3 regions of the Comamonas sp. Z1 genome follow, and region 2 is predicted to be linked to each of the others. Evidence: predicted binding sites of a transcription regulator. Region 2 holds the regulator's gene; each other region holds the start of a gene.
The links. The regulator sigma-54, encoded in region 2, starts transcription at its own class of promoters, with help from an activator protein. The targets are predictions, from matches to a motif close to TGGCANGNAANCTGCTTT.
Positions count from the first base shown of each region.

Region 1: FSY45_RS13415 (ammonium transporter) is a predicted target of sigma-54. The motif match lies at 3,808-3,825, and genes of this name have one in related genera.
Region 3: glnA (type I glutamate--ammonia ligase) is a predicted target of sigma-54. The motif match lies at 5,734-5,751, and genes of this name have one in related genera.

Region 1 is NZ_VOQT01000006.1:130,500-138,371, reverse strand. Features, by position in the region: gene FSY45_RS13430 (GntR family transcriptional regulator) at 1-603, opposite strand, end outside; gene FSY45_RS13425 (C4-dicarboxylate transporter DctA) at 612-1,952, opposite strand; gene cls (cardiolipin synthase) at 2,198-3,652, opposite strand; gene FSY45_RS13415 (ammonium transporter) at 3,861-5,093, shown strand; gene FSY45_RS13410 (hypothetical protein) at 5,120-5,440, shown strand; gene FSY45_RS13405 (glycerophosphodiester phosphodiesterase family protein) at 5,507-6,883, opposite strand; gene trpB (tryptophan synthase subunit beta) at 7,004-7,872, opposite strand, start outside.
Region 2 is NZ_VOQT01000002.1:663,628-671,499, reverse strand. Features, by position in the region: gene argS (arginine--tRNA ligase) at 1-898, shown strand, start outside; gene FSY45_RS06515 (SPOR domain-containing protein) at 1,000-1,704, shown strand; gene FSY45_RS06510 (thiol:disulfide interchange protein DsbA/DsbL) at 1,873-2,523, shown strand; gene lptA (lipopolysaccharide transport periplasmic protein LptA) at 2,654-3,310, shown strand; gene lptB (LPS export ABC transporter ATP-binding protein) at 3,307-4,089, shown strand; gene FSY45_RS06495 (RNA polymerase factor sigma-54) at 4,235-5,836, shown strand; gene FSY45_RS06490 (aspartyl/asparaginyl beta-hydroxylase domain-containing protein) at 6,026-6,946, opposite strand; gene FSY45_RS06485 (DUF711 family protein) at 7,082-7,872, opposite strand, start outside.
Region 3 is NZ_VOQT01000009.1:24,514-32,385, reverse strand. Features, by position in the region: gene FSY45_RS16490 (hypothetical protein) at 1-630, opposite strand, end outside; gene ntrC (nitrogen regulation protein NR(I)) at 831-2,384, opposite strand; gene glnL (nitrogen regulation protein NR(II)) at 2,431-3,540, opposite strand; gene FSY45_RS16475 (hypothetical protein) at 3,577-4,089, opposite strand; gene glnA (type I glutamate--ammonia ligase) at 4,269-5,684, opposite strand; gene FSY45_RS16465 (EI24 domain-containing protein) at 6,007-6,894, opposite strand; gene FSY45_RS16460 (sterol desaturase family protein) at 6,909-7,872, opposite strand, start outside.

The sequences.
Region 1 (7,872 bases), on a different contig from region 2:
TTCCACCATGCCTATATGTTCCAGCAGCAGCGCCTTGGCACCCTCGGTGTCGCCGCGTTCCAGGGCGGCCACGATGCGTTCGTGCTCGGCGCAGGACTGGCTGGCGCTGTGCGTGGATTGGTAGAGCGTGGCAGCCAGGGTGGTGCGTGCCGTCAGATCGCGCAGCGTGTCGGCCAGCAGCCTGTGGCCCATCTGTTCGGCCAGGCAGACATGGAAATCCGCAAGCAGGAAGGCGCGCGTAGCGCTGTCCGCGCCGGCAATGGCTTTCTGCTCCTGGGCGATATGGCGGCGCAGCCTGGTGATGACGCGCTGCAGTGGCTTGCCGGCCTCCTGCAATATGCCGGTCTCGATGATCCGCCGGGCAGAGAATGCATCCATGGCCTCGGCAGCTGAGGGCTGGACCACGTACCAGCCCCTGCGGGCCTGGACCTGGACAAAGCCGCGAGCCTGTAGCTGCATCAGCGCTTCGCGCACCACGGTGCGGCTGACGTCGAAATTTTTGGCAAGCTCCTGCTCTCCCAGCCGCTCCCCGGGGGCCAGTTTCTGGGCCAGGATGGCTTCGACGACGCGTTCCGCGATGTGCTGTGGAGAGGCAGGAGTCATTGCTTGGTTCAGTGGCTGGAGTGAGGGATGGGGACTACGACAGGCGGCACGATAGCAGATGCATGGTCTTCTTCTTCGGTCAGTGGCTCGGCCTTGCCGTCAAGTACCGCATGGGCACGTTCGCGGTCGATGTCTCCCTCCCAGGCAGCAATCGCCACGGTGGCCACGCAGTTGCCGATCAGATTGCCCAGGGCGCGCGCAATGCCCATGAACCAGTCCACCGACAGCACCAGCACCAGGCCGATCGCAGGGATGGCGGGAATGGCATGCAGGGTGGCTGCCAGCACCACGATGGCCGAGCCCGGTACGCCGTGTGCGCCCTTGGAGGTCACCAGCGCGATGGCCAGAATGGTCAGCAGGTCGGACATGCTGATCGGCGTGTTGGTGGCCTGGGCGATGAAGACCGCAGCCAGTGTGATGTAGATGGAAAACGCGTCCAGGTTGAACGAGTAGCCGGTGGGAATCACCAGGCCTACGGTGGAGTCGCGCACACCCATGTTGCGCAGCTTGGCCATGATCTGGGGCAGCACGCTGTCGGAGGAGGTGGTCGCGAAGACGATGGTCAGCTCCTCGCGCAGATAGCGCAGCAGCTTGATCAGGCTGAAGCCCGACAGGCGCATCACCAGACCCAGCACCACGAACACGAAGATCAGCACCGAGACGTAGAACAGCGCCACCAGCATGCCCAGCTGCTTGAGCGAGCCTATGCCGTATTGGCCCACGGTGAAGGCGATGGCGCCCAGCACGCCCAGCGGTGCCAGCTTGATGATGATGCCCATGACCTTGAACAGAGCCATGGACAAGGCGTCCACCAGCGCGGAGACGGGCTTGCCGCGTTCTCCCAGCATGGTCAGCGCGCAGCCGAACAGCACGGCGAACAGCAGTACCTGCAGCACGTCGCCCTTGGCGAAGGCTTCCACCACGGTGGTGGGAATGAGCTTCATCAGGAAATCCACCGTGCCGCCGCTGGTCAGCTTGTCGGCATTGCTGGCATAGGCCGCCATGGCCGAGGCATCGAGCTTGCTGGTGTCCACGTTCATGCCCACGCCGGGCTCGAAGACAAAGGCCAGCACCAGGCCCATACCCAGGGCGATGGTGGTCAGAACCTCGAAATAGATCAGGGCCTTGACGCCCACGCGGCCTACGCGCTTGAGGTCGCCTGCACCGGCAATGCCGTGCACGACCACGCAGAACACCAGTATGGGGATGATCATCTTGATGAGCTTGATGAAGCCATCGCCCAGGGGTTTGAGTTTCACGGCCCATTCAGGGGCCAGTAGTCCGGCGAGCACACCCAGTATGAGTGCGATCACCACCTGTCCGAACAGTGATCTGACAAAGCGGCGCATAGTCGTCTTTCGCAAGTTGTGGAATCTTGTATGCAAGTTGTCTGCAACTTGCATACAAGAATGTAGGCAAGCGAAAGGCGTGCCAGCAGAGGGTATTCCTGCAGATTTGTGTAAATTAGGGGAGGATCAGCCCTGACTTTCACGTATGAAATAAAAGGGCGTTCCGCCTTGGTGCGAGAGGGGGCGCCAGTGTGCACGCGCGTGGTGCGCGGGCTTTGGGCATGCCCAAAGCCAGGGCATGGCGCTTACAGCAGCGGGCTCAGGGCGCCCAGCAGGTTGTCCCAGATGCGCTTCCACCAGGGAGCCGAATGCACCTGTGCCAGCGTCACCACATCGGATTCGTGCAGATAGCTCTGTTGCCGATGCCGGATGGCCTCGGTGATGGCTTCGTCGTGCAGCAATACATTGTTTTCAAAGTTCAGGTCAAAGCTGCGCAGATCCAGATTCGTGGAGCCGATCAGGCTGACCGATCCGTCCAGACACAGGGTCTTGGCATGCAGCAGGCCGGGGCGGAATTCGTGGATATGGACGCCGGCGCTCAGCAGCCGCCAGTAATGGCTGCGGCTGACGGCACCGACTATCCATGAGTCATTGCGGGCGGGCAGGATCAGTGTGACCTGCACCTGGCGCAGCGCGGCGGCGCACAAGGCATCTAGCACCGTGCTGTCGGGTACGAAGTAGGGGGTGGAGATCACGACCTCGCGCTGCGCACAGGCCAGCAGGCTGGCAACCAGCTGGGGTGTAGAGCGTGCTCTTTCCGTCGGCCCTTCGGCAATCGCAACGGCATGGAAGCCGTCGTCAGCGGCAGCGCCGGCCTCGGTCTCGGCCTCGGTTGTCGGTGGTGCAAGGCACGCATCGGACTGCGCCCAGTCGCTGGCAAAAGCCTGCTGCATCTGCATGACCACCGGACCCTGCAGGCGCAGCATGATGTCCACCCAGGGGGCATAGCGAGCCTTGATGCGAAAGCCTTCGTCGGCGCAGTTCTGGCTGCCGCAATAGTTGATCCTGCCGTCTATGAGCGTGATCTTGCGGTGGTTGCGCAGGTCGATGCGGCTGGTTAGCATGACTTTGAGCAGATTGCTGATGGGCAGGGCAATCGCCAGGTGCACGCCGGCCTGCCGCATCTGCTGCCACAGTGGCGAGCGCGTCAGTGCGCGCGAGCCCAGACCGTCGACCATGGCCCGGCAGGTCACGCCGCGCTGCGCGGCACGCATCAGGGCATGGGCCACATCGGTGCCGGTGCTGTCGTCCAGCCAGATGTAGTACAGCACATTGATCTCGTGGCGCGCGGCATCCATGTCGGCCAGCATCTGCGCACGGGCATGCGCGCCATCGCGCATGAGCTCGGCCCTGTGGCCGGGCAGCGGCGCAAAGCCGTTGATGGACGAGGCATAGCGGAAGGCCGGCAGCCATTGATCGGGAATGGCGGGTCGTGCCTGCGACATGGGGCCGGGTGCGGACGCAAGGGCGCTGCCCCGGGTCTGACAGAACTCGCGCACATTGAGCCTTCTGCGGCCAGGTACACGGCCCAGGGCCACTTCCCCAAACAGGTAGTACAGCAGGCAGCTCACATAGGGCAGCAGCACGATGACCATGAGCCAGGCCAGCCGCACATCGGGCCGCATGTCTCTGCGCAGCAGAATGCGCAGGCCGAAGCCGGCAATCAGCAATACATGAAGAGTCAGCAGCAGCCAGGTCATGAATCAGTGCAGCAACGATGGACCTTGTCGAGCATAACGGGCTCAGGCCTGAGCACAAGCTGCCCGTCGTGGTTCTCATGAAACAGGCGCAAAGACCTTGATGGGTCAACGCATGCTGCTATCCATCATGAAGCATCGACAGATCGGCATGGCACTGGCATGGAACCTGCTTCCTTTTTTTGTCAAAGCAAACAAGCAGGGGGAGTGCATGGAAATGGTGCCATTGACTGCCATCGACAAGGCAGATACCGGTTGGGTCATGGTCGCGTCGGCGCTGGTCTTGCTGATGACCTTGCCGGGCATTGCCCTGTTCTATGCGGGGCTGGTGCGGCGCAAGAATGTGGTCAACACCATGGTGGCCGTGTTTGCGGTGGCCTGCGTGGTCACCCTGACCTGGTTCGGCCTGGGCTACTCGCTTGCGTTCACCGCCGAGTCTGCCTGGCTTGGCAATCTGGGACGAGCCTGGTTTGCCTCGCTGCACTTCGATGGCCGGCGCAGCGTGATCTCGGTCAGCCATCTGGCACCGCATCTGCCCGAGGCGGCCTATGCCCTGTTCCAGGCCGCATTCGCCATCATCACCACCTCGCTTATCGTGGGGGCCGTGGTAGAGCGCATGCGCTTTGCGGCCCTGCTGGTGTTTGCCGCGCTGTGGAGCGTGGTGGTCTATGCGCCGGTGGCCCACTGGGTGTGGGAGAGCGGGGGCTGGCTGAACCAGCTCGGCGCACTGGACTTTGCCGGCGGCGCCGTGGTGCATGTGAATGCGGGCGTGGCGGCACTGGTCTGTGCCTTCATGATGGGGCGCAGGCGCGGCTACGGAACCGAGCCATTCGAGCCGCACAGCCTGGGCTGGACGGCCATGGGCACGGCGCTGCTGCTGTTCGGCTGGTTTGGCTTCAACGCGGGATCGGCCCTGTCTGCCGATGGGCGTGCAGCGCTGGCCTTTGTGGTCACTCTCGTGGCGGCCTCGGCCGCCGGGCTGGCATGGATGGTGGTGGAGTGGCTGGTGCGCGGGGCTCCGACCTTGCTGGGCCTGCTCTCGGGCATGGTGGGCGGATTGGTGGCCATCACACCGGCTGCCGGCTTTGTGCAGGTGGGCAGTGCGGTGTGGATAGGCTTGATTGCGGGCGCAGTCTGTTTCTGGGGCGCAACCTGGCTCAAGCGCCGTCTCGGGGCCGACGACTCGCTCGATGTGTTCGGCGTGCATGGCGTGGGCGGCATTGCGGGCTCCATCCTCACGGCGGTGTTTGCCGACCCCCTGATTGCGGGCACAGGCGCCACGGTGATGAACCAGTTGATTGCCGTGGCAGCGGTGGCTGCCTACAGCGGTGCAGCCACGGCCGGGGTGCTGGTGCTGATCCGTCTGCTGATCCCTTTGCGTGTGGATGCCGTGCAGGAAATGGAGGGCCTGGATATCAGTCTGCATCTGGAGCGTCAGCACTAGTGATCCATCAAAGACAGGAGCGGTGTATGGAGGACAGCGATCGAGTGGCGGTGGCCGCACATCTGCATGTGGTGCTGCGGCGCAAGACGGGCCGGGTGACCGATACCGAATGGATGGCCTGCAACCAGGCCTATGCACAGGCCATGGTGGCTTTTGCGCTGGAGCATGCGCGAGAGCAACAGGACGAGGAGCTGGCGCGCCTGGCCCGGCGTCTGCAGGGCAGCTGGAGCGGCGACAAGCCCCGGCATGCAGCGCCTGCCGAGACTGCGCAGAGCGACAGCTCGGTCACCACCAAGGCCGCCGAGATACTGCGCACCTCGGCACGCTATATCGGCGGGCTGCGCTGAGGCACAAGCAGGACCTGAGGCCGGGACGGCACCGGCGCTCAGGCCGATGCCGGCAACGAGCCCGGTCTATTGCTTTTTCAGCTCGGCGATATAGGCTTCGCGAGCCTTGACGCCAGCAGCAGTGAAATCGGTGAATACGCCGTCAATGCCCAGGCGGTAGTAAGCGAGGTATTCCTGTGCAGGGTCACCCTTGAAGATGCCAGCCAGGCGGCTGGCCTCGCTGCGGAAGGTAAAGCTGTGCACCACCAGTCCTGCCTTGTGCGCATTGGCGATCAGGCCCGTGTCTTTCAAGGTGTTCACATCCTTGAGGCCTGCTCCGTCCTTGTAGGGAACGACGGAATGGGCCAGCACCTGGGGTTTCCAGGGGCCGATGCCGTCGGCATAGGTCTTGATCTCGGCCAGGCCTGCCGGCGTCTGCATGACCGCGAAGGTGCGCGCATCGCCTGCCAGCGTCCAGCTGTAGGGGCGGCCGCTGATGAAGGTCCATTCGTCGCTGGTGATGTAGCCGACCGAGCCGTCCCTGAAGTTGTAGTCATTGCCGTCGATCAGCTGCACGCCCTTGGCCTTCATGCCCGCCCTGCGCAGATACTTCAGGCTGTCGGGGTCGAAGCTCTGGATGTAGATGGGCGCGTCCTTGCGGTTGAGCTGGTTCTTCTCGAGCAGCTCCATCACGGCATCCTCGAACGGATGCTCGCCCGTGCCGCAGCTGTTGGCGATGGCCTGCTGGTTGTTCCAGTAAGGGTTCTTGGTCTCGGCGTAGACGGCAATCGTGCGGCCTGCCGCCTTGCCCTTGGCGAGCGCGATATCGATCACATCCTGTGCGCTGATCAGTGGCAGCTTGCCATTCCATTCCGTGGGGCGGTCGGCACGGTTGTCCAGTATGGTGCCGCCCAGCAGCGTGCGCAGCTCATGCAGGCTGAAGTCGGAGATGGACCAGTCGCTGGTGTGGTCCTCGCCATCGACGACCAGGGCCTGAAGCACGGATTTCTGGTTGTTGGGATCGATACGGTCGCTTAGATAGCGGGCCGGCCCGTTGTCGGGTGTCGCGGGGTATTTCACATCGACCCATACCCCGGGCGTGGTGCGCTTGCGCGCGGCCACATAGGAATTGCTCTTGGCAACGTCGGCGATGTTGGTGCTGTCGCTGAGCCAGGCGTTGTGGCGTGCCACCAGCTGGCAGTCGCGCGTCATGTGCATGTCGAGCTCGATCATGTCGGCGCCCGCATCAATGGCTTTTTCATAGGCCATCTGGGTCTGCTCGGGGTACAGACCCGAGTAGCCGCGGTGGGCGATGACCTGGGGCTGCTTGCCGTCCAGCGTCAGAAACTGCGGCGCAGGCGCTGGTGTCGGGCCGTCTCCGCCGCCACAGGCGCTCAGGGCAAAGGCTGCTAGCAAGGTCAGAGCAAAGACGGGGTGGCGGGTATGGGACATGGGTTCAGGCATGGATGGAGATCGCCTCATGCTTGCGCTTGTTGATGACGGTTGTGTGACCGTGCCCTCGGAGCATGTCACGCTCCGAAGCACAAGGCTGCCGGGGCGGCAGCCTTGTGCGGGGTGCGGCAGTTACAGTCCCAGCTTCCTGGCTACGTAATCGGCATCCTTGTCGCCGCGACCCGAGAGGTTGACCAGAATATGCTGGTCCTTGCCGAGCCCCGGCGCTTCGCGCATGGCCCAGGCCACGGCGTGCGCACTTTCCAGCGCCGGGATGATGCCCTCCACACGCGACAGCGTCATGAAGGCATTCAGGCATTCCTTGTCGTCCACGGACTGGTAGTCCACGCGGCCTATATCCTTGAGATAGCTGTGCTGCGGGCCCACGCCGGGGTAGTCCAGGCCCGAGGCAATGCTGTGCACGGCGGCCGGCGTGCCGTCGGCGTTCTCCAGCACATAGCACTTCATGCCGTGAATCTCGCCGGGCTTGCCAACCGACAGCGTGGCGGCATGGCGGCCGGGCTTGTCCACGCCCTCGCCGGCAGGTTCCACGCCCACCAGATGCACGGACTCGTCACCCAGGAAGGCCGTGAAGATGCCCATGGCATTGCTGCCCCCGCCCACGCAGGCGGCCACATGGTCGGGCAGCTTGCCGTGCCGGGTCTGGAACTGTTCGCGTGCCTCACGACCGACGATGGACTGGAAGTCCCGCACCATCATGGGAAAGGGGTGGGGGCCGACCACCGAGCCAATCGCGTAAATGGTGTTGACGGGGTCCTGCAGATAGACCTCGAAGGCGCTGTCCACTGCCTCCTTCAGCGTGGCCGCGCCACGCGTGACTGGCACCAGATTGCAGCCCAGGATGCGCATCTTGGTGACGTTGGGGTGCTCCTTCTCGATATCCACCTGGCCCATGTGAATCTCGCAGGGAATGCCCACCAGCGCACAGGCCGTGGCCAGGGCCACGCCATGCTGGCCGGCACCGGTCTCGGCAATGACTT
Region 2 (7,872 bases):
CGAGTCCAGTCTCTATGAAAACGGTCATGTCGAAGCGACGGTCAACCGCCTGATCGCCAACGGCAAGACTTATGAGCAGGACGGCGCGCTGTGGCTCAGGTCCACCGACTACGGCGACGACAAAGACCGCGTGATGCGCAAGACTGACGGCGGCTACACCTACTTTGTGCCCGATGTGGCCTATCACATCCAGAAGTTCAAGCGCGGCTTCACCAAGGTGGTGAACATTCAGGGTACGGACCACCACGGCACCATTGCCCGCGTGCGTGCCGGCCTGCAGGCTGCCGATGTAGGCATCCCCGAGGGCTACCCCGACTACGTGCTGCACACCATGGTGCGCGTGGTGCGCAACGGCGAAGAGGTCAAGATCAGCAAGCGCGCCGGCTCCTACGTCACGCTGCGCGATCTGATCGAGTGGACCAGCAAGGACGCCGTGCGCTTCTTCCTGCTCTCGCGCAAGCCCGACACCGAGTACACCTTCGACGTGGATCTGGCCGTGGCCCAGAACAACGACAACCCCGTGTACTACGTGCAGTACGCCCATGCGCGCATCCAGTCCGTGCTGCGTGCCTGGCAGGAGGCCGGTGGTGCAGGCCTGGCGGCACTCAAGGATGTGGACCTGTCCGCTCTGGAAGGCCCGCAGGCCCAGGCGCTGATGCTGCTGCTGGCCAAGTACCCCGAGATGCTGACCGCTGCGGCCGAAGGCAACGCACCGCACGACGTGACCTTCTACCTGCGCGATCTGGCCTCCAGCTATCACAGCTACTACGACGCAGAGCGCATTCTGGTGGACGACGAAAAGGTCAAGCTCGCACGTCTGGCCCTGGTCGCTGCCACGGCCCAGGTGTTGCACAATGGTCTGGCGGTGCTGGGTGTGAGCGCACCCGAGCGCATGTAATCCCAGTTTCCTGTCCATCGATCACCTTGCCGGCCTTGCCTGTCAGGGGTCGATGGATCTGAGAATGGAATAACTGAAGCAGAAAGCGTTAAGCGACTGATATGAAGAACCAGCAACGCGGTGGAACCATCCTGGGGCTTATCTTTGGCATGGTCATCGGTCTGGCTGCGGCCCTGGCCGTGGCCATCTATGTGACCAAGGTGCCGGTGCCCTTCCTCAACAAGGGTGGAAACAACACTCAGCGCGATGCGGCCGAGGCCGAGCGCAACAAGAACTGGGACCCCAACGCACCGCTGCAGAGCCGCCAGCCGGCACCGCCCCCGGTGACACCACCAGTTCCCCCGAGCGACGTGACGGTGTCGCCGCCCACGCCTGCGGTACAACCTACCGCAACCGGCGGAGTCACCACGCCGCCGCCACCCTCTGCGCCGGAGAAGCCTGCCAAGCCTGCATCGGGTGATCCGCTGGGTGATCTGGTCAAGGAACGCTCCGCCGCAGCCGACAAGGCAGACAAGGCGCGTGCAGACAAGGAAAAGGCGGCCGCGCAGACGGCATCCTCTTCGGACTCTGCGTTCAACTACTTTGTGCAGGCCGGTGCTTTCCGCGGCCAGAGCGAAGCGGAAGCGCAGCGTGCCAAGCTGGCCATGCTGGGCTGGGAGTCGCGCATCAGCGAGCGTGAGCAGAACGGCATCACCGTTTTCCGCGTGCGCGTGGGGCCGTTCAGCAAGCGTGACGACGCCGAGCAGCTCAAGGGCAAGCTCGACGGTGCGGGCGTGGACTCGACTCTGGTGCGCGCGGCCAGATAACAAGGCCCTGAGACGCGGAGCGCCTTCCCCTCGGAACGAGGGCACCTTAGGTGCGAGGCAGCCCTTGCTTGAGGCCTCTGGCTTGTGCCATTGGTAGTTTTGACAAAGCTGAACTTTTTTGGGCCTGTTGGCTCTGATACTGCAGACCTGATACAGGAGTTTGTTTAGATGAAACGTCGCGAATTCTCTCTGGCTGCCTCGGCAGCTGCTGCCGGTGCCCTGAGTCTGGGTGCCTCCTCCAGCTGGGCCCAGGGCGCTGCGCCCAAGGAAGGCAAGGACTACATCAAGCTCGGCAAGCCCGCCAGCGTGAGCGCGCCGGCCGGTAAGGTCGAGGTGGTCGAGTTCTTCTGGTACAGCTGCCCGCATTGCAATGCCTTCGAGCCCCAGTTCGAAGCCTGGGCCAAGACCCAGCCTGCCGATGTGGTGGTGCGCCGCGTGCCCGTGGCCTTCAATGCCTCTTTCGTGCCCCAGCAAAAGCTCTACTACGCTCTGGAGGGCATGAACCTGCTGCCCCAGCTGCACGCCAAGGTGTTCCGCACCATCCACGTGGATCGCAATCTGCTCAAGACCGACGACGCCATCTTTGACTGGGTCGGCAAGCAGGGCGTGGATCTGGCCAAGTTCAAGGAAGTCTACAACTCCTTCACCGTGGCCAACCAGGCGCGCAAGGCCGCTCAGCTGCAAAACGAATATGACGTGGAAGGCGTGCCCGCCATGGGTGTGGCCGGCCGCTACTACACGGACGGCACCAAGGCCGGCAATATGGACAATGTGCTGCGCGTGGTCAATGCGCTGGTCGCCTCCAGCCGCAAGGCCTGAGATCAGCCGGCAGACGTCAGTGACGTTTGACGCCCAACAAGCCCGCCGTCGTGCGGGCTTTTTTGTGGGTGTTTTTTACGCAAGTTGCAAAAAGGGAATGACTACAATGGATGCAAGAAACGTGCCTTCCATGAAAAAAACACTCCTACCTCTTGCGCTGGCCTGCGCCCTGGCAGCAGCGACCGGCATTGCCCATGCCGAAAAAGCCGACAGCGCCAAGCCCATGAATATCGAGGCGGATGCGTTGCGTCATGACGAGCTGCAGCAGACCAGTGTCTTTACTGGCAATGTGGTGATGACCAAGGGCTCCATCGTGCTGCGCGGTGCTCAGCTCGATGTGCGGCAGGACGCCGAGGGCTATCAGTACGGTGTGATCAAGGCCGAGGCCGGCAAGCGTGCCTTCTTCCGCCAGAAGCGCGATACCGTGGCCGGTCAGCCCGAGGAGTTCATCGAGGGCGAAGGCGAAGTCATCGAGTACGACGGCAAGGCCGATATCGTCAAGTTCATCCGTCGTGGCGAGATGCGCCGCTACCGTGGCGGTCAGCTCAGCGATCAGGTCACGGGCTCCATCATCGTCTACAACAACATTACCGACGTCTATACCGTCGATGGCCAGAAGACCAGTGGCGGCCTGCCGAGCTCCTCCGTGGGACAGGGTGGCCGTGTGCGCGCCATCATGGCGCCCAAGGATGGAACGCCGGGAGCCCAGCCTAAGCCTGCAACACCTGCCACGCAGCTGCGCCAGAGCATGACGCTGGGCGGTGAGAAAGCCGACGAGAAGAAATGAGCGAGCCGACTTTCTCCAGCAGCCGCAGCGGCGAGTCCGACAGCCGCCTGGAGGCCAAGCATCTGGCCAAGTCCTACGGCAGCCGCAAGGTGGTCAAGGATGTGTCCCTGTCCGTGCAAAAAGGCGAGGTGGTCGGTTTGCTCGGCCCCAACGGTGCGGGCAAGACCACATCGTTCTACATGATCGTGGGCCTGGTGCGCAGCGACGGCGGCGAGATCTTCATCGACGGCCAGCCAGTGGGCGGCATGCCGATTCACCAGCGTTCGCGCCTGGGCCTGTCCTATCTGCCCCAGGAAGCCTCCATCTTTCGCAAGCTCAGCGTGGAAGACAATGTGCGCGCCGTGCTGGAGCTGCAAAAGGACGAGCAGGGCAAGACGCTGACGCAGGGCGAGATCGAAAAGCGCCTCACGGGCTTGCTGCAGGAGCTGCGCGTAGAGCATCTGCGCCAGTCGCCGGCGCTGGCGCTGTCCGGCGGTGAGCGCCGTCGCGTGGAAATTGCCCGCGCCCTGGCCACGCAACCGCGCTTCATTCTGCTTGACGAGCCGTTTGCAGGCATCGACCCGATTGCGGTGATCGAGATCCAGCGCATCATCGGCTTCCTCAAGGAGCGCGGCATCGGCGTGCTGATCACCGACCACAACGTGCGCGAGACGCTGGGCATCTGCGACCACGCCTTCATCATCAGCGACGGCCATGTGCTGGCCGAAGGCACGCCCGAGGAGATCGTGGAGAACGCCGATGTGCGCCGCGTCTATCTGGGCGAACATTTCAGAATGTGATGACCCCCACGCTCCCTCACTTTGTGTGGTCGCTGCCCCCGGAAGGGACCCTGACCGGCAGCGCCGAGGTTTGCCTTGGGGCAGCCCGGCGGCAAACCCATAGCACTGCGCGCGTTTGCAATGATTGTCTGGGGGCCGCGCCTCGATGAAGCCAGGTCTCTCGCTACGCGTTTCGCAGCATTTATCGCTTACGCCGCAGCTGCAGCAATCCATTCAGCTGCTGCAGCTCTCCACCCTGGAGCTGGCGCAGGAAGTCGAGCAGATGCTGGTCGACAACCCTTTTCTGGAACGTGCGGGCGATGAGGCAGAAACTGCGGGAGATGCTCCTGTAGATGTAGCTACTAGCGCCAGTGAATACAGTACTTCAGATGGTATTCATGTTGAAAGGGATGCATCGCAAGCGCAACAAGCTACTGAAACGGTAGCGGAGACATCAAGCCCCGAAACCCCTGAAACGCTGAACTGGGAGGCCGAGGGCATGGACGGCCAGGACGGGGAATGGGGCGGCGAATCCAGCAGCGAGTGGGATACGCCCTCGGCCAGCAGCTCCACGCGCAACCGCGATGGCGACGACGAAACCGATGCCATCGATCTGGCGCGCGAGCACCAGAGCCTGACCGACTTTCTGCACCGTCAGGCGCTGAGCCTGCATCTGGGCGCGGCGGACATGGCGGCGCTGCGCTTTCTCATCGAGTCGCTCAGCGACGACGGCTATCTCGAGGATTCCCTGCAGGAGCTGGCGCAGAGCCTGGCCGGCGACGACCTGGAAGAGCGCGAGGAGCTGGAGCAGCACTTTGCCATTGCGCTGAAGCTGCTGCAAAGCCTGGAGCCCGTGGGAGTGGGCGCGCGCGATCTGGCCGAGTGCCTGCAACTGCAGCTGCGCGATCTGATCCGCACGGCCGAGGACGAGGGCACGACCGAGGCGCATATGAACCGGCTGCTGCTGGCGCAGGCCATCTGCGCGCAGCCCATGGACTTGCTGGCGCGGCGCGATCTGCGCAAGCTCACCAGCCTGTGCGGCGCGCGCGAGGAACAGCTGCGCGAAGCCATGGCCCTGATCGCCAGGCTGGAGCCGCGTCCGGGTCGGCGCTTTGTCGATGTGGAGCGCCATATCGTGGTGCCCGATGTCATCGTGCGCCCGCTGCGGGCCGGCTCGGGCCGGGTGGACTTCTCCGTGCAGCTCAACCCCGAGGTCATGCCGCGTCTGCGCGTGCACGACATCTATGCCAGCGTGCTGCGCCGCCACAAGAACAGCGACGGCCATGCGGCGCTGCAGCAGCAGTTGCAGGAGGCGCGCTGGTTCATCAAGAACATCCAGCAGCGCTTCGACACCATCTTGCGTGTTTCCGAAGCCATCGTGGAGCGGCAGAAGAACTTCTTTGTGCATGGCGAGCTGGCCATGCGCCCGCTGGTGCTGCGCGATATCGCCGACACGCTGGGCCTGCACGAGTCCACCATCAGCCGCGTGACCACGGCCAAGTACATGGCCACGCCCCAGGGCACTTTCGAGCTCAAGTATTTCTTCGGCTCGGGCCTGGGCACGGAAACCGGGGGCAGTGCCTCCAGCACGGCCGTGCGTGCGCTGATCAAACAGTTTGTCGATGCCGAAGATGCCAGAAAGCCGCTGTCGGACGCCAAGCTGGCCGATATGCTCAAGGAGCAGGGCATTGAGTGTGCGCGCCGCACCGTCGCCAAATACCGCGAGCAGCTCAAGATACCCACGACCACGCTGCGCAAGGCGCTGTAGGGCACCGCAGAAACAAGAAAGCCGCTGATGCATCACACAGCGGCTTTCTTGTTCTGTATTTAGGGCGGGAGCCTTGATAAGGCATTCCTCAAGCAAGGGGCAGCGAGCAAGAGCCGCCCTTGCGGCGATGCTGCCGTCCCCCTTGGGGGCGCCCGGCAAGGGGAAGGCGCGTAGTGCCTCAGGGGGTTATCAAGAAACCAACCACCAGATAAACCAGACCAGCACGCCGATCATCAGGCCGAACTTGAGGATCTTGTAGAAGGTCGGATTCCAGTCGCGGAAGGCACGGCGGTACTTGCCCGCATAGAACGAGATCTTGAACAGCTTGCTGATCATGCCGCGCGGATCGCCCTCGTTGTTGGGCGAGCTGGCGGCGGCCACCACGTTCTTGCCCAGCCAGTGATTGAGCCACTGGGCAAAGCCATTGGTCATGGGGCGCTCCACATCGCAGAACAGCACGATGCGGTTGCCTTCCGAGCGGTTCTCGGCCCAGTGCATAAAGGTCTCGTCGAAGATCACGCCTTCGCCTTCGCGCCAGCTATAGGGCTGGCCGTCGACCTCGATCATGCAGCGGTCGTCGTTGGGCGCCAGCACGGCCAGGTGATAGCGCAGCGAGCCCGCATAGGGGTCGCGGTGCAGATTGAGCTTGGCGCCGGGCGGCAGCTCGGCAAACATGGCGGCCTTGACGCTGGGAATCGATTTCACCAGGGCCGTGGTCTTGGGGCACAGCTCCATGGCCGAAGGGTGGGCGTCGCCGTACCACTTGAGGTAGAAGCGCTTCCAGCCGGTCTTGAAGAAGGAGTTGAAGCCTGCGTCGTCGTTGTTGGCGGCGGCCTTGATCTGCATGTTCTTTTGCAGATTGACGGCTTCCTCGCGGATCTCGCGCCAGTTGGCCTGCAGCGGCGCCAGCTCGGGGAAGGTGCTGGTGGGCAGATAGGGCGTGCGCGGCACCTTGCTGAACATCAGCATGAAGACGTTGAACGGCGCTGTGAACGTGGAGTGGTCAAACAATTGCTTGACCACCTTGTGGCGCACCTTGCCGCGCAGATGCATGTACAGCCCGCAGCCAAAGAAGAGCAGCACCAGTGCCAGAACGATAATTTTTGCCATAAGGGCCAATTTTACCGGGGGCACCCCGGCGGCCACCATGGGGGCAGGTCAAACAGAACCGGGGTAGGGGAATATCAAAAGCAATAGCTGCCGGCGCTTGACGGCCAAGCGCAGCAGCCGGTCGGGATCAGATACTCAAGGCAGGGCCAGTACGGCGCAGTTGCACAGATCGGCGCTCTCGAAGGCCGTTGTGTCGCCCGCTTTGAGCCCCGGCACGGGGAACAGGCGCACCGTCAGCGGCTTGTTGAGGCGAAAAGCCATGGTGCCCGTATCGCGCATGACGGCAGCGATCTGCTCGGCGCTGCTGTCGCCCGGCACGGGCACGGTATCGAGGCCGATGCCGCAGACGCTGCTGTAGGTCAGCAGGGCGCGGATATCGAATTCATCATTCAGACTGGCCTGGGCCAGGCCTTGGTCCTCGGTCACGGCCAGCATCAGGCCGCTGAAGCCGATCTGTGTCACGCCGTTGACCGATTTGAAGACGCGGGTCAGCAGGGCCGAGGCTTCCACCGTGCCGCTGGCGCCGAAATAGGGCACGCCCAGCAGTTGGTAGACATCGACCATGGAGGCGCAGGACTTGGATGGCGCGGCCGAGGTGTCCATGCCAGCGATATGCCAGCCCTCGGCCAGCGTCACGCCGTCGGCGCAGCGCTGGATGGCAGTGGCATGCTCGTTCAGGGTCTGGCTCAGGCGATCGAATGCGAGCTTGAACCACGCCGCGTGATCGAGCTGCTGGCGCTGCTGCTGCAGCTCCTGCAGTTCAGCCACCATGAGGTCTGGCGTTTCCAGGCCCAGCACCAGGGCGCCGTGGTGCTTGCCGCGGTGGTAGCTGGCCGGGAAATAGGGAATGCCGGGCGCGCAGTTGAAATTGACTGTGAAGTTGAAATTGCCTTCGCCGCGCGGCGTGGTGCGCGCGATTTGCTGAA
Region 3 (7,872 bases), on a different contig from region 2:
CAAGCGCCGCAGCACATCCAGCCAGGTTTCGGCCGCCGTCTCCCCCAAGTAGTCAAGCCAGGTCTTGCGCACTCGCTCCAGCAGACCGCCCTCATCCAAGGCCATGGATAGCGGGGCTACCGGAACACCATCAAGCAGCTCCTCCAGTTCGGAAACCAGCTTGTGCGAATCCTGCGAGAAGCGGCGCAGGGCATCGACAGCCATGCTGGAGTCCGCAGTCGTCAAGAACAGTCTGGAGCTTTGCGCAAAACGCCGTCCTGCCTGTAATGCCAGAGCAAGACTGTTCTTCGCCATCTGGCCCAGTACAGCCTCCGCGCAAGGCTTGGACAGGGGTGGAACAATCGCACGGCGCCAGGCTGCCTTGACGGCAGCTCTGACCTGAGACCAGTCCAGCAGACTGCCCCCGCAATGCCGCGACCAATGCTGGCGCAACTCGGCCTCCAGGGATTCGAAACTCCTGCTCCTCCCCGAAGCCGTCTGCCGAGCCCGATATCTGCCGGCCTGCCAGCCCAGCAGATAGGCGGGGTAATACTGATCAAAGCTACGCCCCGGGACAAAGTAAGGCTCGCACATATAGCGCTCGTGCCAGAAGGCCTCCTCGGCCTCCGGCATCTGCAGCAATGGCGACAAGGCGTTCGCATCCCGCGGGAAAGACTCCGGTGCAGGCGGGAAAGAGATGGGTAAAGGCAAGGCAGACAACGCAAACAGTCCAATCAACAAGAGGCCTGTTGATTTTTATCCCTGCGCCATCTGCCTCATGTCGTCAACCGTGATTGCACCATGTAGGACGGATAAAACCCACCGCGAAAGCGAGTGACCACTGCACTGCTTCAGTCGAAATTCTCGTTTTCCAGCCCCAGCTCCTGCAGCTTCCGGGTGATGGTGTTGCGGCCAATCCCCAGCCGGCTGGCAGCCTCGACTCTACGACCATGCGTGGCTGCCAGGGCCGTTCGCAGCAACTGAGCCTCGAACTGATGGGACAGCTGATCCCATACATCGTGGTGGCCTTGCGACAAAAGCTCCTCGGCCTGCTTGCCCAACCCTTCCAGCCAGCCGCCATCGGTCAATGCCGGAGCTTCGGTCAAAGGCGTTGCCGCAGTGCCTGGCACGGACATGGATGCCGCCTCAGGCAGATTTGCCCTAGACTGGTCCAGGCCCACACCACTGCTCAATGCGCCGGCAAAGACTGCTGTGCTCACCGGTGCAGAGCTGCCCAGCACTTCGGGCGGCAAGTCCTTGAGTGCAATCTGCTGGGCCGGAGCCATGACGGTCAACCAGTGGCAGATGTTTTCCAGCTGGCGCACATTGCCCGGGAAGTTGAAGGCCTGCAGGCGGCTCATGGCGGCCGTGCTCATGCGTTTGGGCTCAACCCCCAGCTGACGCGCGCTTTGCTGCAGGAAATGCTGGGTCAGCATGGGCACGTCTTCCTTGCGCTCGCGCAATGCAGGCAGGCGCAGACGGATCACATTCAGGCGATGGAACAAGTCCTCGCGGAAAGCTCCGTCCTTGACGCGCAGCTCCAGATCCTGGTGCGTCGCCGCAATCACACGCACATGGGCCTTGACGGCCTGATGTCCGCCAACCCGGTAGAAATGACCGTCGGAGAGCACCCGCAGCAGACGCGTCTGCAGCTCGAACGGCATGTCTCCGATTTCATCGAGAAACAGCGTACCGCCTTCGGCCTGCTCGAAACGCCCCCTGCGCTGGGTCTGCGCGCCGGTAAAGGCGCCGCGCTCGTGGCCGAACAGCTCGGACTCCAGCAGATCTTTCGGAATGGCTGCGGTATTGATGGCCACAAACGGTCCGCCGGCAACCGGAGAATGCTTGTGCAGTGCCCGTGCCACCAGCTCCTTGCCGGCACCGGACTCCCCGGTGATCAGCACCGTGACATGACTCTGGCTCAGTCTGCCGATGGCGCGAAACACGTCCTGCATGGCAGGTGCCTGACCCAGCATTTCCGCCTGCACCGGAGCCTGCACATCGGCCACCTCCTCGCGCTGGCTTTCCTCGACTGCGCGCCGGATCAACTCCACGGCCTTGGGTACGTCGAAGGGCTTGGGCAGATACTCGAAGGCCCCACGCTGGAACGCCGAGACGGCACTGTCCAGATCGGAATAGGCCGTCATGATGATCATGGGCAGTCCGGGCTGCTGCGCCCTGACCTGCTCCAGCAGCTCAAGGCCCGAGCCGCCGGGCATGCGTATATCGCTGACCAGCACCTGTGGAGCCTGACGCTCGGGATCGCTGTTGTCCACATCAGCCAGGGCCTTGAGCACATCACGCGGCTGGGTAAAGCTGCGAATGGGCCAGCCTTCACGCCCTAATGCCTTTTCAAGCACAAAGCGGATGGAAGGGTCGTCGTCCACAATCCAGATTGGCTTCATTCGTGCAACATCCTTCCCTTCTTCTGCATATTGATAATGTCAGGCTTTATGGCAGCGGTATCAGGATTCGGAAATCCGTCCTCCCCGGCTGGCTCTCGCACTCGATCAGGCCATGGTGACGCTGCACAAAGGTCTGAGCCAGCGTCAGCCCCAGGCCGGATCCGCCGTCTCTGCCGGAGACCAAAGGATAGAAAATCCGCTCCTTGATGGCATCTGGCACGCCTGACCCGTTGTCGATTACATGCAATTCCAGTGCCAATCTGTAGCGCTCGCGCCCCAGAGTGACCTGTCTGGCCACACGCGTCTTCAGAATGATCTCGGCATCGCCCTCTGCAATGCGCCGCCCCAGCGCCTGTGCCGCGTTCTGAACGATATTGAGCAGAGCCTGTATCAGCTGTGCGCTGTCGCCTCTGAACTCGGGAATGGAAATGTCATAGTCGCGCGTGATCTTGAGCCCCTGAGGATGCTCGACCAGCACCAGCGAACGCACGCGCTCGCAGACCTCGTGGATGTTGACGTCGCCCACCTCATGCGGGTGGCGATGCGGAGCCAGCAATCTGTCCACCAGCGCCTGCAGGCGATCGGCCTCGTGAATGATGACCGTGGTGTATTCCAACAACTCGGGCGTGACCAGATCCATCTGCAGCAACTGGGCCGCGCCGCGAATGCCGCCCAGCGGATTCTTGATCTCGTGCGCCAGATTGCGGATCAGTTCCTTGTTCGCCAGCGCCTGCTCTCGGATGCGCTCCTCGCGATCCTGACGGGCCTGCTGCTCCAGCGGCCACATCTCCACCATGACATGACCGGCCTTCTCGGCCAGCGAAACTGCTGCGTGAATCGGCAAGGGCTCCTGCCCCAGGCGCAGCAGGCTGGCCTCGAAGCGCAGCGCAGCAAAGTCGTTGGAACGGGCGCCGCTGAGCGCCTTGTCCAGCAAGGCTGGCTCGGCAAAGCAGGTGGCGAAGTCACTGCCCACCATGATGCGGCGCGACTGGCCCAGGGCGTTTTCCAGCGCCGCGTTGACGAAGCGCACCATGCCGTACTCGTCAAGCACGGCAATCAGGGTGCAAAGCCAGTCCAGCGACTGGTAGCCGTGAGCATTGGCCTGATCCGGATCAGGCCTGGAGATATCGGGGAGCGGGGCTGCAGTGGAACTCATTCGATAGACCAAAAATGACCAGCCCCAGGGGCCGGATTAATTGACCGCAGGCAGCCGGTCCAGCTCTCGCCTGATGCCTGCGATATCACTTTCCTGGCGTGTGATATCGGCCTTGAGCTTGGCCACCCGCTCCGGGTAGCCCTGAGGGTTGCGCAACTCCAGCGCCGTGCGCACGGGGTTGCCATCGTTGTACTCCGCCTTCAGCTCGGCCAGTCTGGCCTGGGCCTTGTTCAGCTCGCCTTGTAGGATGGCTCGTGCATCGGAGTCACGCGCTTTCTGCGCGGCACTGTCGCTGCGGGCCGGGGCCGGCGCGCTCGATGCAGAGCTACTTGCCGGCTTGGGCTTGGCCGCAGCCGCAGCGGCATTTCCACCCGAGGGCCTGGTGCCGTGAATCACCGTCACGCCACTGCCATCGACCGGCTTGCACCCTTTGGCCTTGGCCTGCGAAACATTGTTGGTGTACTCATTGCCGCAGCGGTAGATCACATCCTGGGCAGAAACCAGCCCGGATGCAAGACACAGCAACGACAACACATAAAACTTCTTCATTCGGTCCTCTCAGGCAGACGGCGGCCGCAAGTCCGCAATACCCTGAGTATCGCTCCAAGCCCGCGGCTTTTATTGACTACTTGACCGCCACCAACCCGTTTGGTTCCTTTGCTGCCATGCCCGCCGCAGCGGGCGCTCAATAAAAAAGGCGGCTTGCGCCGCCTTTTTTGACCTCTGCTTTACAGCGAGAAGTACATATCGTATTCGACAGGGTGCACCGACTGGCGATAGCGAGTCACTTCGCCCATCTTCAGCTCGATGTAGGCATCCAGCATGCTGTCGGAGAACACACCGCCCTTGGTCAGGAACGCACGGTCGGCGTCCAGGGCTTCCAGAGCCTGATCCAGGCTGTGGCAGACGGTAGGCACCAGCTTGTCTTCCTCGGGAGGCAGGTGGTAGAGATCCTTGGTCGCGGCTTCGCCGGGATGGATCTTGTTTTCCACGCCGTCCAGGCCGGCCATCAGCAGAGCTGCGAAACCCAGGTAGGGGTTCATCAGAGGATCGGGGAAGCGGGCTTCCACGCGACGAGCCTTTGGATTGCTGACGTAAGGAATACGGATGGAGGCCGAGCGATTCTTGGCCGAGTAGGCCAGCTTCACGGGCGCTTCGAAGCCGGGAACCAGACGCTTGTAGCTGTTGGTGCCGGGGTTGGTGATGGCGTTCAGCGCACGAGCATGCTTGATGATGCCGCCGATGTAGTACAGGGCGAAGTCGGACAGGCCGGCATAGCCGTCGCCGGCAAACAGGTTCTTGCCATCCTTCCACACGGACTGGTGCACGTGCATGCCGGAGCCGTTATCGCCAGCGTAGGGCTTGGGCATGAAGGTTGCCGTCTTGCCGTAGGTGTTGGCCACGTTCCAGATGATGTACTTCTGCAGCTGTGTCCAGTCGGCACGCTCGACCAGGGTCGAGAAGCGTGTGCCGATTTCGTTCTGACCGGCGCCGGCCACTTCATGGTGGAACACTTCGACAGGGATGCCGACCGCTTCCAGCAGCAGCGACATCTCTGCACGCATGTCCTGAGTGCTGTCGACAGGAGGAACGGGGAAGTAGCCACCCTTGACGCGAGGACGGTGACCACGGTTACCGGTTTCGAACTTGGTGCCGGTGTTCCAGGGAGCCTCGTATTCTTCGATTTCGAAGAAGGGGTTGTGAGGCTCTGTCCCCCAGCGCACGCCGTCGAAGATGAAGAATTCGGGTTCGGGACCGAAGTAAGCGGTATCGCCCAGGCCGGAAGCCTTCAGATAGGCTTCGGCACGCTTGGCGATGGAGCGGGGATCGCGGTCGTAGGCCTTGCCATCACCGGGTTCGATCACATCGCACTGCAGAATCAGTGTGGTTTCTTCGAAGAAGGGATCGATATTGGCAGTGTTGGGATCGGGAACCAGCTGCATGTCCGAGGCTTCGATACCCTTCCAGCCGGCAACGGAAGAACCGTCGAAAGCATGGCCCGAGGCGAACTTGTCCTCGTCGAAGTGCGACACGGGCACGGTCACGTGCTGTTCCTTGCCGCGGGTATCGGTAAAGCGCAGGTCCACGAACTTGACCTCGTTATCCTGCACCATCTGCATCACGTCTGCAACGGTCTTCGCCATTAGATCTCTCCTGCCAACTTTGGCTGATCAAATAAAGAATGAATAGTATCTAGCAGTTTGCGTGCCAACTCGAACTCGGCGCCTCACAACAACATCTGCGCACCGAAACCGAGCCTTGGTGTAAAGATATTCGGCACAAGACATAAGCACTTACCAGAGCTGTATCTGCAAACTGCACCAAACAGACGCGCATTGTCTCACTGCCAGAGCAAGCCTCACAACTGCACCATCTTGGTGAATAAAAATGCACCAAGATGGTGCATTTTTGAAATAAGATTGTTTTTGGTGCATGACGCCTGATTCGCCCTGCTACAGACGCTTATCAGCGAGCCACCGAAGCTGCACCATCCGAATCACCTGCACCAGGTGCAAACGGGACCTGCGGGTCGGCAGCACTTGGGATGGTCTGCGCCCTCATTTGCTCCAGCGCCGCCAGGCAGAAGTGAGCGAACCACAGTGCAGAGAAGGCAAACACCAGCGCATAAATCCAGATCGCAATCGGAACCAGAATCCAGAAAGCGGCCAGGAACAGCAGCCCGGAAATCCAGACCACACCAGGTGCTGCGCCCAGATAGCCGCAGATCACCCCCATCAGAATGAGCGACATGCGGTGACGGGCAAACAGGGCCCGGCGCTCGTCCTTGCTGGCATGCTCGGACAAGGCGTCAAATGCCATGACCCTATAGGTAAGCCAGCCCCAGATCAAAGGCGCCACCACCAGCATCAGCGGCGGGAACACCCATAGCGGCAGAGTGACAAACAAGGCCAGCAGCGCAATCAACGTGGAGCCGCCCGACCAGACTAGGCTGGCCACGGTAGAGCCGCCATGCTTTTTCTCCAGCCCGACAAAGCGTTTCTCGGCCACCAGCTGCGTCAGCACAGGCGCCATGAACAGGCCCACCAGCAGCAAAACCAGCACCACGAGTACAGGCATTGCTCCCAACACAACAAAAATGGAAGCCACCACCTCCGAGGCATACCCAAGGCCCAGCCCTTGCAGCCATAGCCACAAGGAATGCAGCCAGCCCACCCCATCAAGCAGGCTTTGCACCTTGAGGACCGCATCGGCCCAGAAGAAGTAACCAAGAAGCCAGGCCATCAAGGCCATGGCCAGCAGCGGCAAGAGTGACCAGACAATGACCCGCTTATGCAGGCAATACGCCATGGCACGCCAAAAAGAGTCGAGTAGCAAGCTCATGCTGGCAAGCATACTCAAGGATTGACTTATGCGCGACCCATCAATCGCAGGACAGCCAGCCACTGCTGCGCCCAGAAGCCACGGCCATAGTCGCGCAATTGACCTTTTGCATTCGCTTGCACCTGATCGCGAATACCCGTGGGGTCATAGCGCAGATCAAAGTTGGCCGTGCCAAACAATATGTCCCACCAAGGCAGCAATACGCCGAAATTGTTGCCATGCACCTTCTTGTTGCGCACGGGCGCCATGGGTTCGTGGCCGATACCGATGGCGTGGTGGCGGCGGTGAAAGCGTGGACTGATCCACAGGCGCTCGCCCAGCTGGCCAAACCAGATGCGCACGTTGGCATGCTGAAAGCTCTCGCTGAGCTGGGTCAGGGCCACGATGGCCACGAACTGCCCCGGAGCCACGCCAATCAGCTGTGCCACCAGCACGATGATGGCGTCATGGATCACGTCGTCTAGCAGGTGATTGCGGTTGTCGCTCCACACCGTCATCTGGCGCTGCGAGTGGTGCACGGCATGCAGCTTCCACCACCAGGTAAAACCGTGTTGGCCTCGATGAATCCAGTACTCGACCAGATCGAAGACGACCAGATACATCAACAGGCTGACCCAGGCATTGTCCGTCACGCCCGGCCAAAGGTCGTCAAGGTGAAAGCCCGGCAAGCCCCAGACATGAAGCTGGCCCATGAGCGAATTCCACAGCGGCTCCGTCGTGAAGAACAAGGCCAGCCTGAACAGTCCCAACCGATGAATCAGCGTATAGAGGATGTCCACACGAATCGCCTGACGGTCCATCACGGGCTCGACCGGCCTCCAGCGCTGCAGCGGCACGATCACCGCGACCATGACCGCTATCTGTAGCAAGCCCACCAGCAGCCAGCCTGTGGCCGTGTAGCCATCTTCAAGCAGGTTCGCCATGCCGAAATGGAACAGAAACGGCTGAACCACGCCTTCAAACAAGCGTTGCTGCGCCTCTCCAAACATC